DNA from 3 places in the Kocuria aegyptia genome. Region 2 is predicted to be linked to each of the others. Evidence: riboswitches for the same ligand, from Rfam matches in the RefSeq annotation. Region 2 holds a riboswitch; each other region holds the start of a gene.
What was found. Region 2 has a riboswitch for thiamine pyrophosphate ahead of ABD220_RS14675 (3-oxoacyl-ACP reductase). Riboswitches for the same ligand answer to the same signal wherever they lie in the genome.

Region 1: another riboswitch for thiamine pyrophosphate. It lies ahead of thiM (hydroxyethylthiazole kinase); the one in region 2 lies ahead of ABD220_RS14675 (3-oxoacyl-ACP reductase).
Region 3: another riboswitch for thiamine pyrophosphate. It lies ahead of ABD220_RS09845 (FAD-dependent oxidoreductase); the one in region 2 lies ahead of ABD220_RS14675 (3-oxoacyl-ACP reductase).

What each region holds. Positions count from the first base shown of each region.
Region 1 covers NZ_BAAAOA010000015.1:245,910-249,172, reverse strand. Annotated here, with positions in the region: gene ABD220_RS07510 (Rne/Rng family ribonuclease) at 1-758, shown strand, start outside; gene ABD220_RS07505 (nuclear transport factor 2 family protein) at 953-1,687, shown strand; TPP riboswitch at 1,757-1,850, shown strand; gene thiM (hydroxyethylthiazole kinase) at 1,842-2,714, shown strand; gene thiE (thiamine phosphate synthase) at 2,711-3,263, shown strand, end outside.
Region 2 covers NZ_BAAAOA010000046.1:77,162-80,424, forward strand. Annotated here, with positions in the region: gene ABD220_RS14670 (LLM class flavin-dependent oxidoreductase) at 1-1,061, opposite strand, end outside; gene ABD220_RS14675 (3-oxoacyl-ACP reductase) at 1,073-1,837, opposite strand; TPP riboswitch at 1,883-1,986, opposite strand; gene ABD220_RS14680 (FadR/GntR family transcriptional regulator) at 2,040-2,798, opposite strand; gene ABD220_RS14685 (hypothetical protein) at 3,022-3,177, opposite strand.
Region 3 covers NZ_BAAAOA010000020.1:14,117-17,379, reverse strand. Annotated here, with positions in the region: gene ABD220_RS09855 (hypothetical protein) at 1-492, opposite strand, end outside; gene thiE (thiamine phosphate synthase) at 592-1,311, opposite strand; TPP riboswitch at 1,327-1,430, shown strand; gene ABD220_RS09845 (FAD-dependent oxidoreductase) at 1,426-2,781, shown strand; gene thiS (sulfur carrier protein ThiS) at 2,778-3,017, shown strand; gene ABD220_RS09835 (thiazole synthase) at 3,082-3,263, shown strand, end outside.

The DNA.
Region 1 (3,263 bases), on a different contig from region 2:
GTCCCGAGGGCTCGGGGCGCTCCCGGAAGAAGCGTCGCGGCAAGCGCAGCCGCAACCGGGGCCAGGGTGCGGACACCGCCGCCGAGCAGCAGCCGGACGTGGGGGAGGCCCCCGTCCCGGCCGCGGAGGAGCAGGCCCCCGGGGTGCCGGCCGAGCAGGGCGCGCGCCTGACGATCAAGGGCGAGGTCATCGAGCTGCCGCAGGGCCACGCGGCCGTCGAGGAGCCCGCCGAGGCCGGTCCGCTGAGCCTGGACTCCCTCGCGGAGGCCTTCGGGCAGACGGCGCCGGACGCCGGCTCCGCTGCCCAGGAGGTCGCCGCTGAGCGAGCAGCCGCTGAGGCGGTCACCGCTGCCGACGGTGCCCCTGAGCAGGCCGGCGCCGAGCAGACCGGCGCCGCGCAGGCCACCGCTGCGGAGGACGCCCGGGCGGCGGTCGCCGCGCAGGAGACCACCGCACGGGCGGATGCGGCGCGGGAGAGCACGGCGCAGCAGGCCCCCGGCTCGGCGGCTCCTGAGCAGCCGGGCGCCGAGCCGGCGCGACCCCGGCGGCGCTCGCGGCGGGCCACGGCCCCGGCGGCTCGGCCGGGCGAGGCCGAGGTGACCGCCGGCCGGGCGGCCGCCGCGGAGGGTGCCCGGCACGAGGCCAAGGCCGTCGCCCAGCGCTCCCCGGAGGACTCCTCCCGCCGGGCGCCGACCGTCGTCGGCGTCGGCGTCAAGGCCGAGGACCTGACCAGCGGAGGACCCGCGGGACGCGGCTGAGCCGTCCGGCCGAGCAGCACCACGGAGGACCCCGACCAGCACGGTCGGGGTCCTCCGTCGTCGTGGGCCGTCACGGACCGTCCAGGCCTGCCCGGCCCCCGCCCGGCGGCGTACCGTGGTGCGCACCACAGCACAGCCGGGGCCGCCGTCCCGTCCGCCGGGGCGAGCGGCCGCCCGTTCCAGGGAGCACCGCCATGACCAGTGCAGACACCGTCCGCGCCGCCGGCACGGACCTCTTCGTCCACCGGGATCCGTCGGCCGTGGACCGCCACTACACGGAGGACTTCATCCAGCACTCGCCCCTCGCCCCGGACGGGCGCGAGGGTCTCAAGCAGTTCCTGCGCGGCATCCCCGACGACTTCCGCGTGGATCTCGTCCGGGTGCTCGACGACCACGGGACGGTGGTCGCCCACTCGGCCTACCAGGGGCTCGGCCCGCAGCCCCTGGTCGGCTTCGACGTCTTCCGCGTGGCGGACGGGCGGATCGCCGAGCACTGGGACGCCTTCGAGCCCCTGCGCACGGAGGCCGGCGGCGCCCGCCCCCAGCTCGACGGTCCCGTCGCGGTCACGGACCACGAGCGGACGCAGGACAACAAGCGCATCACCGCCGAGTGGGTCGAGGCCGCCCTGATCGGGGGCGACCGCCGCGCCGTCCAGGACCACATGAGTGCCCAGGGCTGCACCGAGCACACCGCTCGCACGGCGGAGGACCCGCAGCCCGCCTACCAGCGGTTGCACCGGGTGCTCGGCGAGGGGAACTTCGTGCTGACCGTCGCGGAGGCCGTCGCCGACGGCGATCACGGGGGCGGAACCGCGCGCACGGTCGCCTGCTACGACCTGTGGCGCCTCGAGGACGGACGGATCGTGGAGCACTGGGGCGTCGCGCAGCCGGTGCCCGAGCGGACGGCGAACGCCAACGGCGTGTTCTGACCCCACAGCCGGGATCCGTCCCGGGATCCGCCCGCGTCCGGGCTCCCGCGCGAGGGCTAGACTGGCAGGACACCTGACACGGGGTGCCGCTCGAGCGGCTGAGAACACACCCGTCGAACCTGATCTAGCCAGTACTAGCGAAGGGATGTCGCAGATGCGCGATGCCGTCCCCACGTCCGCCCGCACAGCAGGAGCCAGGCCGGCGCCGCCGGACCCCGCGCTCGCCGAGGACGCCGCGGCGGCCCTGGAGGACCTGCGCTCCGCGGCGCCGCTCGTGCAGTGCATCACCAACGCCGTGGTCACCAACTTCACCGCCAACGCGCTCCTCGCCGTGGGCGCGTCCCCGGCGATGACCGACATCCAGGGGGAGGGCGGGGTCTTCGCGGAGCTCGCCGACGGCCTGCTCGTCAACACCGGCACGCCCACCGCCGAGCAGCGCGGGGCCGCCTACGAGGCCGTCGGCGCCCGGCGCCGCGCGGGCCGGGCCTGGGTCCTGGACCCGGTGGCGGTGGGTGCCCTGCCCGTGCGCACCGCGCTGGCCCGCGACCTGCTCGAGTTCCGGCCGGCGATCGTGCGCGGCAACGCCTCCGAGGTCGTCGCCCTCGCCGGCGGCAGCGGAGGGCGCGGCACCGACGCGACGCACGGCGTCGAGGCCGCCCGGGACGCCGCCGCCGCGCTCGCCGAGCGGGCCGGGTCGGCGGTGGCCGTGTCCGGGCCCGTGGACCTCGTGCGCTCCCCGGACGGCACCGTCGTCCGCGTGCCGCACGGCACGCCCCTGCTGACCCGCATCACCGGCGGCGGCTGCGCGCTGGGCGCCCTCATGGCTGCGTTCACCGCCGTGCGCCCGGACCCGGCCGCGGCGGCGGTGGCCGCCACCACGGTGTACACCCTCGCGGCCGAGGACGCGGCCGCCGACTCCGCCGGGCCCGGCTCCTTCGCCGTGGCGCTGCTGGACCGGCTGCACGCCGTCACGCCGGAGCGGATCGCCGCCCGGGCGGAGCTCGTCCGCGAGGAGGGCGCCCGGTGAGCCCGCGTCTCGACCCTGCGGCCCTGGCCCTGCACCTCGTGACGGACACCGCTCTGAGCGCCCCCCGAACGGTCCCGGACGTCGTGGCGGCCGCCGTCCGCGGCGGCGCCACCATGGTCCAGGTCCGCGCGAAAGACGCCCCGGCCCGCGAGCTGGTCGCCCTGCTGACGGCCGTCGCCGAGCGCGTGGGCCGGGAGGTGCCCGTGCTCGTGGACGACCGCGCGGACGTCTACCTCGCCGCCCGGGCGGCCGGCGCCCCCGTGGCCGGGGTGCACGTCGGGCAGACGGACCTGCCCGTGGTCCTCGCCCGGCGGATCTGCGGGACCGACGCCGTGCTCGGCCTCAGCGCCGCCACGGCTGCGGAGCTCGACGCCGCCTCCGCGCTGCCCGCCGGGACGGTCGACTACCTGGGCGTCGGAGCGGTGCGGGTCACCCGCACGAAGCCCGACCACCCCGAGCCGCTGGGCGTCGAGGGTTTCGCCCGCGCCGCGGGCCGCACGTCCCTGCCCTGCCTGGCCATCGGCGGGGTGCGGGTCGAGGACGCCCCCG
Region 2 (3,263 bases):
AGCCGCCCCAGCAGCTGCCGCACCGTGGGCCGCTCGACCGCCACGATCCGCAGGATCGTGGCGTAGCGGCCCTGCGGCCCGGTGAAGCGCTCGAGCGGCGGCAGCTCCGGGACGGGGGCGTCGAGCTCCCAGCCGCTGCAGTCCTGCTGGACGAACGCGGAGAGCTGGGCCAGGGACTGCTCCTCCGGCAGCAGGGCGTCCACCTCCGCCTGCTTGGCCCGGGCCTCCGCCTCCGTGGAGCCCACGTAGGCGACCAGACCCGGCATGACGGCCACGCCCTCCGGGTCCCGCCCGGCCGCGGCGACCCGCCGCAACAAGTCCGTGCGGTACGCCAGGGCGCTCTCGAGGTCGTAGGCCACGGCGTAGACCGCCTCGGCGTGCCGGGCGGCCAGGTCCCGTCCCGGCCCGGAGGCGCCGGCCTGGAACAGGACCGGGCGCCCCTGGGGCGGGCGCGGCACGGTCAGCGGTCCGTCCACGCGGAAGTGCTCGCCGGCGTGGTCGATGCGGGTCACCTGCTCGGGGTCGGCGTGCAGCCCGTGCCGGTCGCCGACCAGGGCGTCGTCGGACCAGGAGTCCCACAGCCGGTGGGCCACATCGATGAACTCGGCCGCCCGCGCGTAGCGCTCGGCGTGCGGCGGGATCCCCGGCAGCCCGTGGTTGCGCGCCTCGGCGTCGAACATGGAGGTGACCACGTTCCACCCGGCCCGGCCCCGGCTGATGTGGTCGAGCGAGGCCAGCAGGCGGGCGGCGTGGAACGGCGTCCAGAAGGTCGCCGAGACGGTGCTGACCAGTCCGATCCGCTCCGTGGCGCGCGCAATGGCGGACAGGGCCGTCAGCGGTTCGAGGAACCACCGGGGCCCGTCCCCCACGTCGCCGGCGCTGTGCCCGTCGGCGAAGAACACGGCGTCGAAGAGCCCGCGCTCGGCGGTGCGGGCGAGGCGCTCCCAGTGGGCGATGTCCCCGAGCTGCTCCAGCGGGGAGTCCGGGTGCCGCCAGGCGGCCTGGTGGTGGCCCGCGCCGAAGAGGAAGGCGTTGAGGTGCAGCTGCCGGGGCGAGGTCACGGCGGCCCCCGTCAGTCGAGGACCAGTCCGCCGTCGACCACCAGGTTCTGCCCGGTGACCGAGCGCGCCCACGGGGAGGCGAAGAACAGGAGGGCGTCGGCGAACTCGGCCGGGGTCGTGACCCGGCCCAGGGGCGTGGTCGAGGCGATGTAGTCGAAGACCTCCTCCGGGGTGGCGGCGCTCGCGTCAGTCGTGCGCAGCAGGCCCCCGGAGACCATGTTGACCGTGACGTTGTGCGCGCCGAGGTCCTTGGCGAGGGTGCGAGTCAGGGAGAGCAGTGCAGCCTTCGCCGCCGTGTAGTCGTGGTACGGCACCACCGGGTTCTGGAACAGGTTGGTGCCGACGTTGATCACCCGGCCGAAGCCGCGCTCCCGCATGCCGGGCAGGGCCTGCTGGGTGGTGTTCAGCGCCCCGCGGACGCTGCCGGCGAACTGGGCCTCGAACTCCGCCCAGCGGATGTCCTCGGCCCCGGAACGGGCGTCGCCGTTGAAGGAGAAGTCGGCCAGGGCGTTGTTCACCACCGTGGTGACGGGGGAGCCGAAGTGCTCCCGCGCGGCGCGCAGCAGCTCGCCCACCTGCCCGGGGTCGGTGACGTCGGCGGGCAGGGCCACCGCCCGGTCGGGGCCGTACCGCTGCGCGAGCTCCTCCGCGGCCGCCGCGCTGGTCCGGTGGTTGACGACGACCTTCGCGCCCTGGCCCGCGAAGGCCTCGACGACGCTGCGGCCGAGGCCGCGCGCCCCGCCGGTGACGAGGACGATCTGTTCTGCGATCTGCATGGGTCTCCCTGGGGTCAGGGCGAGGAGACGCGGGAACGGCAGCGGCCGGTCCCGGCAGGACATCCCTTCGCCAGTCCTAACTGGATCAGGTTCGACGGGTGTCATCTCAGCCGGTGCGTCGTTCGGCGCCGGCACCCCGTGTCACTGCGGACGAGTATAGACACCTCGCCCCGGGGTCGCCCGCTCCGCGCGCGGCCGCGGGTCATGCCCGGCGGCGGTCGTCGCCGGGGGCGTCGTCCTCGGGCGGCTCCCTGTGCCCGAGGAAGCCGCGCAGCAGCGCGGCCGTGCCCTCCAGGTGCGCGAGGGAGGCGGCCCGGGCGGCGGGGGCGTCTCCCGCCAGGACGGCGTCGGCGAGCTCGCGGTGCTGGCGGTCGGAGTGCTCGAGGTTGACCGGCAGCACGGGAATCCGGTCCAGCAGGTCGCTGGCCCGCGAACGGACCTCCGCGACCGCGCGGACCAGGCTGGGGCAGCCGCCCAGCTCGGCCACCGCGATGTGGAAGCGCGCGTCGGCGGGGCGGTAGTCCTCCGGGGGGCTCTCCTCGACCTGCCGCAGGCACGCCAGGAGGTGCTCCCGGGCGGCCGGGCTGAGGGACGCCGCCGCGGCCAGCTCCGCCGCGGCGGGCTCGACGACGGCGCGGAACACGAGCACGTCCTCGACGTCCGCGGGGTCCACCGGGGGGAGGGTCTCGTCCGGCAGAGCGGTGCGGCCGGTCACGAAGGTCCCGCCGTACCGGCCGCGCACCACCTCCAGGACCCCGGCGGCCTGGAGCTCGTGCAGGGCCTCCCGCAGGGTGGCGCGGGAGATCCCGAGCATCGCCGCGGTCTCCCGCTCCGGTGGGAGCCGCTCGCCCCGGCGGAACAGGCCGAGCCGGATCGAGTCGAGGATCCGCTCCACGGCCTCCTCGAAGGCGTTGCCCTGGCGCACGGGCCGGATGCGCGGGTGCCGGACGGGATCGCTCACGGTGGCGCTCCTCCCTGCGGTACGACGTGCGCCCATCGTGTCACGGAGCACGGAGCACGGAGCACGACCCGCAGAGCCCGGGACCCACCGCCGGCATCGTGCCCCCGAACCGTCTCCGGCGGCATCCCGTCCACCGTGCCGGGCGGCGTCGAGGACGAAAGCGGCGCGCCGCCCGGTCCGGGCAGCGCGCCGATCCTGCCGGCCGGGACGGCCGGCCGAGGTCCTAGTGGGTGAGGTCGATGGCGACCACGCCCACCGCGATGATCAGCGCCGCGGAGACGAGGAAGCCCGCCGTGATGGCGATGAACGCCCACGAACGGCCCGGCCCGGAGCCCTGGGAGTCGGAACGGGAAGAGGTCGATGCACTGGTCTGGTTCATGCCCACCATTCTGCGGCATCCGCCCGACCGGCTCCACCGCGACGCGGTCCCGTGCGCCGCTCGGCGATGGTGCACCCGCGCCGCGG
Region 3 (3,263 bases), on a different contig from region 2:
GAAGCGCTCGGCGCGTCGGCGCACCACCCGGTAGACCCGCCCGTCGTCGGGGATGCCCAGGTCACGGGCGGCCCGCGCCACGGCGAGCGGGGGCTGCTCCGGCAGCGGATCGGTGCCCCACTCCAGGAGCCCGGTCAGCAGGGGGCGCTCGAGCACGCGGGCCAGGGCCGCCCGGGCGCCCGGCACCCGGGTCAGCTCCAGCAGCCCGCTCGGCGGCGCGGACGGGCACCCCGGCACGTCGCTGGGCAGCCGGGCGGCGCGCTCCAGCCAGAAGGTGTCGCCGAAGAGGGTCGCGAGCAGCACGGCCGCGGCGAGCCGGTCCTCGCTCGGCGCGGCGTCCTCCGGCGCGCCCTGCTCCCAGTGGCTGCCGAGGGCACGGCGGGCGGGCTCACCGGCCAGCCGGACGCGCAGCTGCGCGTCCTCCGGGCCACGGGCGGTCTCCGCGGGACGCTCCACCGCGTGCCGCACCTGGGGGTCGAGCTCGGGGTCCATGGGTCACCTCTCCGTCGTCGTCCTGGGTCCATGCTGTCAGAACGTGCTGGGCGGCGGCGGGGAACCGGCGGTGAGCCGGGATGTTGGGCCGCGCCGGGCTCAGGCGGGGAGCAGGCTGCGCAGCTGCCCCGCGGCGAGGCGGGGATCGGGGGCCTCGGTGACGGCGCGGACGACGACGACGCCGCGCGCCCCGGCCGCCAGCACCTGCGGGAGCCGCTGCTCGTCGATGCCGCCGATGGCGAACCACGGCACGGGCAGGACCTCCGGGTCCGCGTCCAGCCGGGCCTCCGTCAGTCCGGCGACCGCGCGGACGAAATCCAGCCCGGTGGCCGGGCGCCCCGGCTTGGTGGGCGTGGCCCAGACGGGGCCCGTGCAGAAGTAGTCGACGTCCGGGTCCTCGAGCGCCGCCCGGGCCTGTCCGAGGTCGTGGGTGGAGCGCCCGATCAGCACGTCCGGGCCCAGCAGCCGCCGGGCCTGGGCGGGGGTGAGATCGTGCTGGCCCACGTGGAAGACGTCGGCGCCCACCAGCGCGGCGATGTCGGCGCGGTCGTTGACCGCGAACAGGGCGCCGTACTCGGCGGCGACCCGGCCCAGCAGCCGCAGCGCGGCGATCTCCTCGTCCGCGTCGATGCTCTTGTCCCGCAGCTGCACGATGTTCGCCCCACCGGCGTAGGCGGCGTGCAGGAACTCCTCGAGGTCGCCCCGGTCCCGGCGGGCGTCCGTGCACACGTACAGCCGGGCGGCGAGGAGCTGCGCCGTCCGGGCGTCTCGCAGGGAGGACTCGGCGGGCGCGGAGGTGTCACGGGTATGCTGGGTCACACGCTGATGATAGGTCAGCGGTTCTGCGGGAGCCCCACCGGGGGCTGAGAGGGCGTCCAGCGCCGACCGCCACACCTGATGCGGGTCATGCCGCCGTAGGAAAGGACGTTCCGTGTGACTTCTGCGCACCCCGCCCCGACGACCGCGCCCCACCCGCTGGTCGGGCAGCCCGAGCACGTCCGGGCCGACGTCGCCGTGGTCGGCGCCGGGGTGATCGGCCTGGCCACCGCCTGGGAGCTGCGCCGCCGCGGCCGCTCGGTGGTCGTGGTGGACCCCGAGCCGGGCTCCGGCGCCAGCCGCGCCGCGGCCGGGATGCTCGCCCCGGTGAGCGAGGTCCAGTACCAGCAGGAGCCCCTGTACCCCCTGATGACCGCCTCGGCCGCCGAGTACCCGGCGTTCGTGGCCGCCCTCGAACAGGTCGCCGAGGGGACGGTGGGCCACCGGGCCACCGAGACCCTGCTCTGCGGCGTGGACGCCGCCGACCGGCAGGCCCTGACGGACCTCCGCGAGCTGCAGCTGCGCCACGGCATGACCGTGGAGCAGCTCGCCCTGCGCGCCGCCCGGGCCCTCGAGCCCGCGCTGAGCCCACGGCTCTCCGCCGCGTTCCGGATCCCCGACGACCACCAGGTGGACCCGCGCCGACTCGTGGCCGGGCTGCTCGCCGCCCTCGTCGCCCCGGAGGTCCCGGAGCCTCCGCAGCTGTCCGGGCTGCCGGCCGCGCGCGACGGCGGACCGGCCCGTTTCGTCCACGACCTCGCCACGGGGCTGCGCCGAAACGCCGAGGGCGCCGTGACCGGCGCCCGCCTGGCCGGCGGCGGGATGGTCTCCGCGACCTGGACGGTCCTCGCCCCCGGTGCCGGCCTGGGCGCTCTCGAGGGACTGCCGGAGGGCTGGCACCCGCCCCTGCGGCCGGTGCACGGGGACATCCTGCGCGCCCGGGTGCCCGCCGGGACGCCGGAGCTGCTCGAGCGCACCGTCCGGGGCCTGGTGCACGGGGCGCCCGTCTACCTGGTGCCCCGCGCCGACGGGACCGTGGTGATCGGGGCGACCTCCCGCGAGGACGACCTGGCCGGCCCCAGCGCCGGAGGGGTGTTCCGGCTGCTGCGCGACGCCCAGGCGCTCGTGCCCGGGGTCGCCGAGCTCGAGCTGATCGAGGTGCTGGCCCGCGCCCGGCCCGGCACCCCGGACGACATCCCGTACCTGGGCCGGGTCCGCGACCCGGACGGCGAGCCCGTGCCGGGGCTCGTGGTCTCCACCGGCTACTTCCGCCACGGCGTGCTGCTCGCCCCGCTGGCCGCCCGGCTCGCCGCGCAGCTGGTCGCCGGAGGGAGCGGTCCCGATCCGTCCGCCGACGCCGAGCACCTCGCCACCACCGACCCGCACCGCTTCGACCGACCCGTCGAGGCACGTCGAGGGGACCCCGAGCCGGCCGCCGCCGGCCCCGGGCCCCGGAGCAGGAGCCCCCGATGACCGCCATCACCCTCAACGGCCGCCCGCACCGCGTGGCGGAGGAGGCCTCCGTCGTCGACCTCGTCGCCGAGACCGTCGGCCGGGCGCTGGGCCCCGACGGCGCCCCGCTGGACGGCGGGCGCCTCGGGGTGGCCGTGGCCGTGGACGCCGCGGTCGTGCCCCGCAGCCGCTGGCAGCGGACCCGCGTGGCGGAGGGCCAGGCCGTCGAGATCATCACCGCCGTCCAAGGAGGCTGACGTGACCGTCCCGCACCCCGACCCGCTCGTGCTCGACGGCACGAAGCTGTCCTCCCGGCTGATCATGGGCACCGGCGGCCTCAGCTCGCTGCACACCCTCGAGCAGGCGCTGCTGGCCTCCGGCACCGAGCTGACCACCGTGGCCCTGCGCCGCTACGCTCCCGGCCAGGGCGACTCCCTCTTCGCGCTGCTCGAGCGCAACGACATCCGGATCCTGCCCAACACCGCCGGCTGCTACACGGCCCG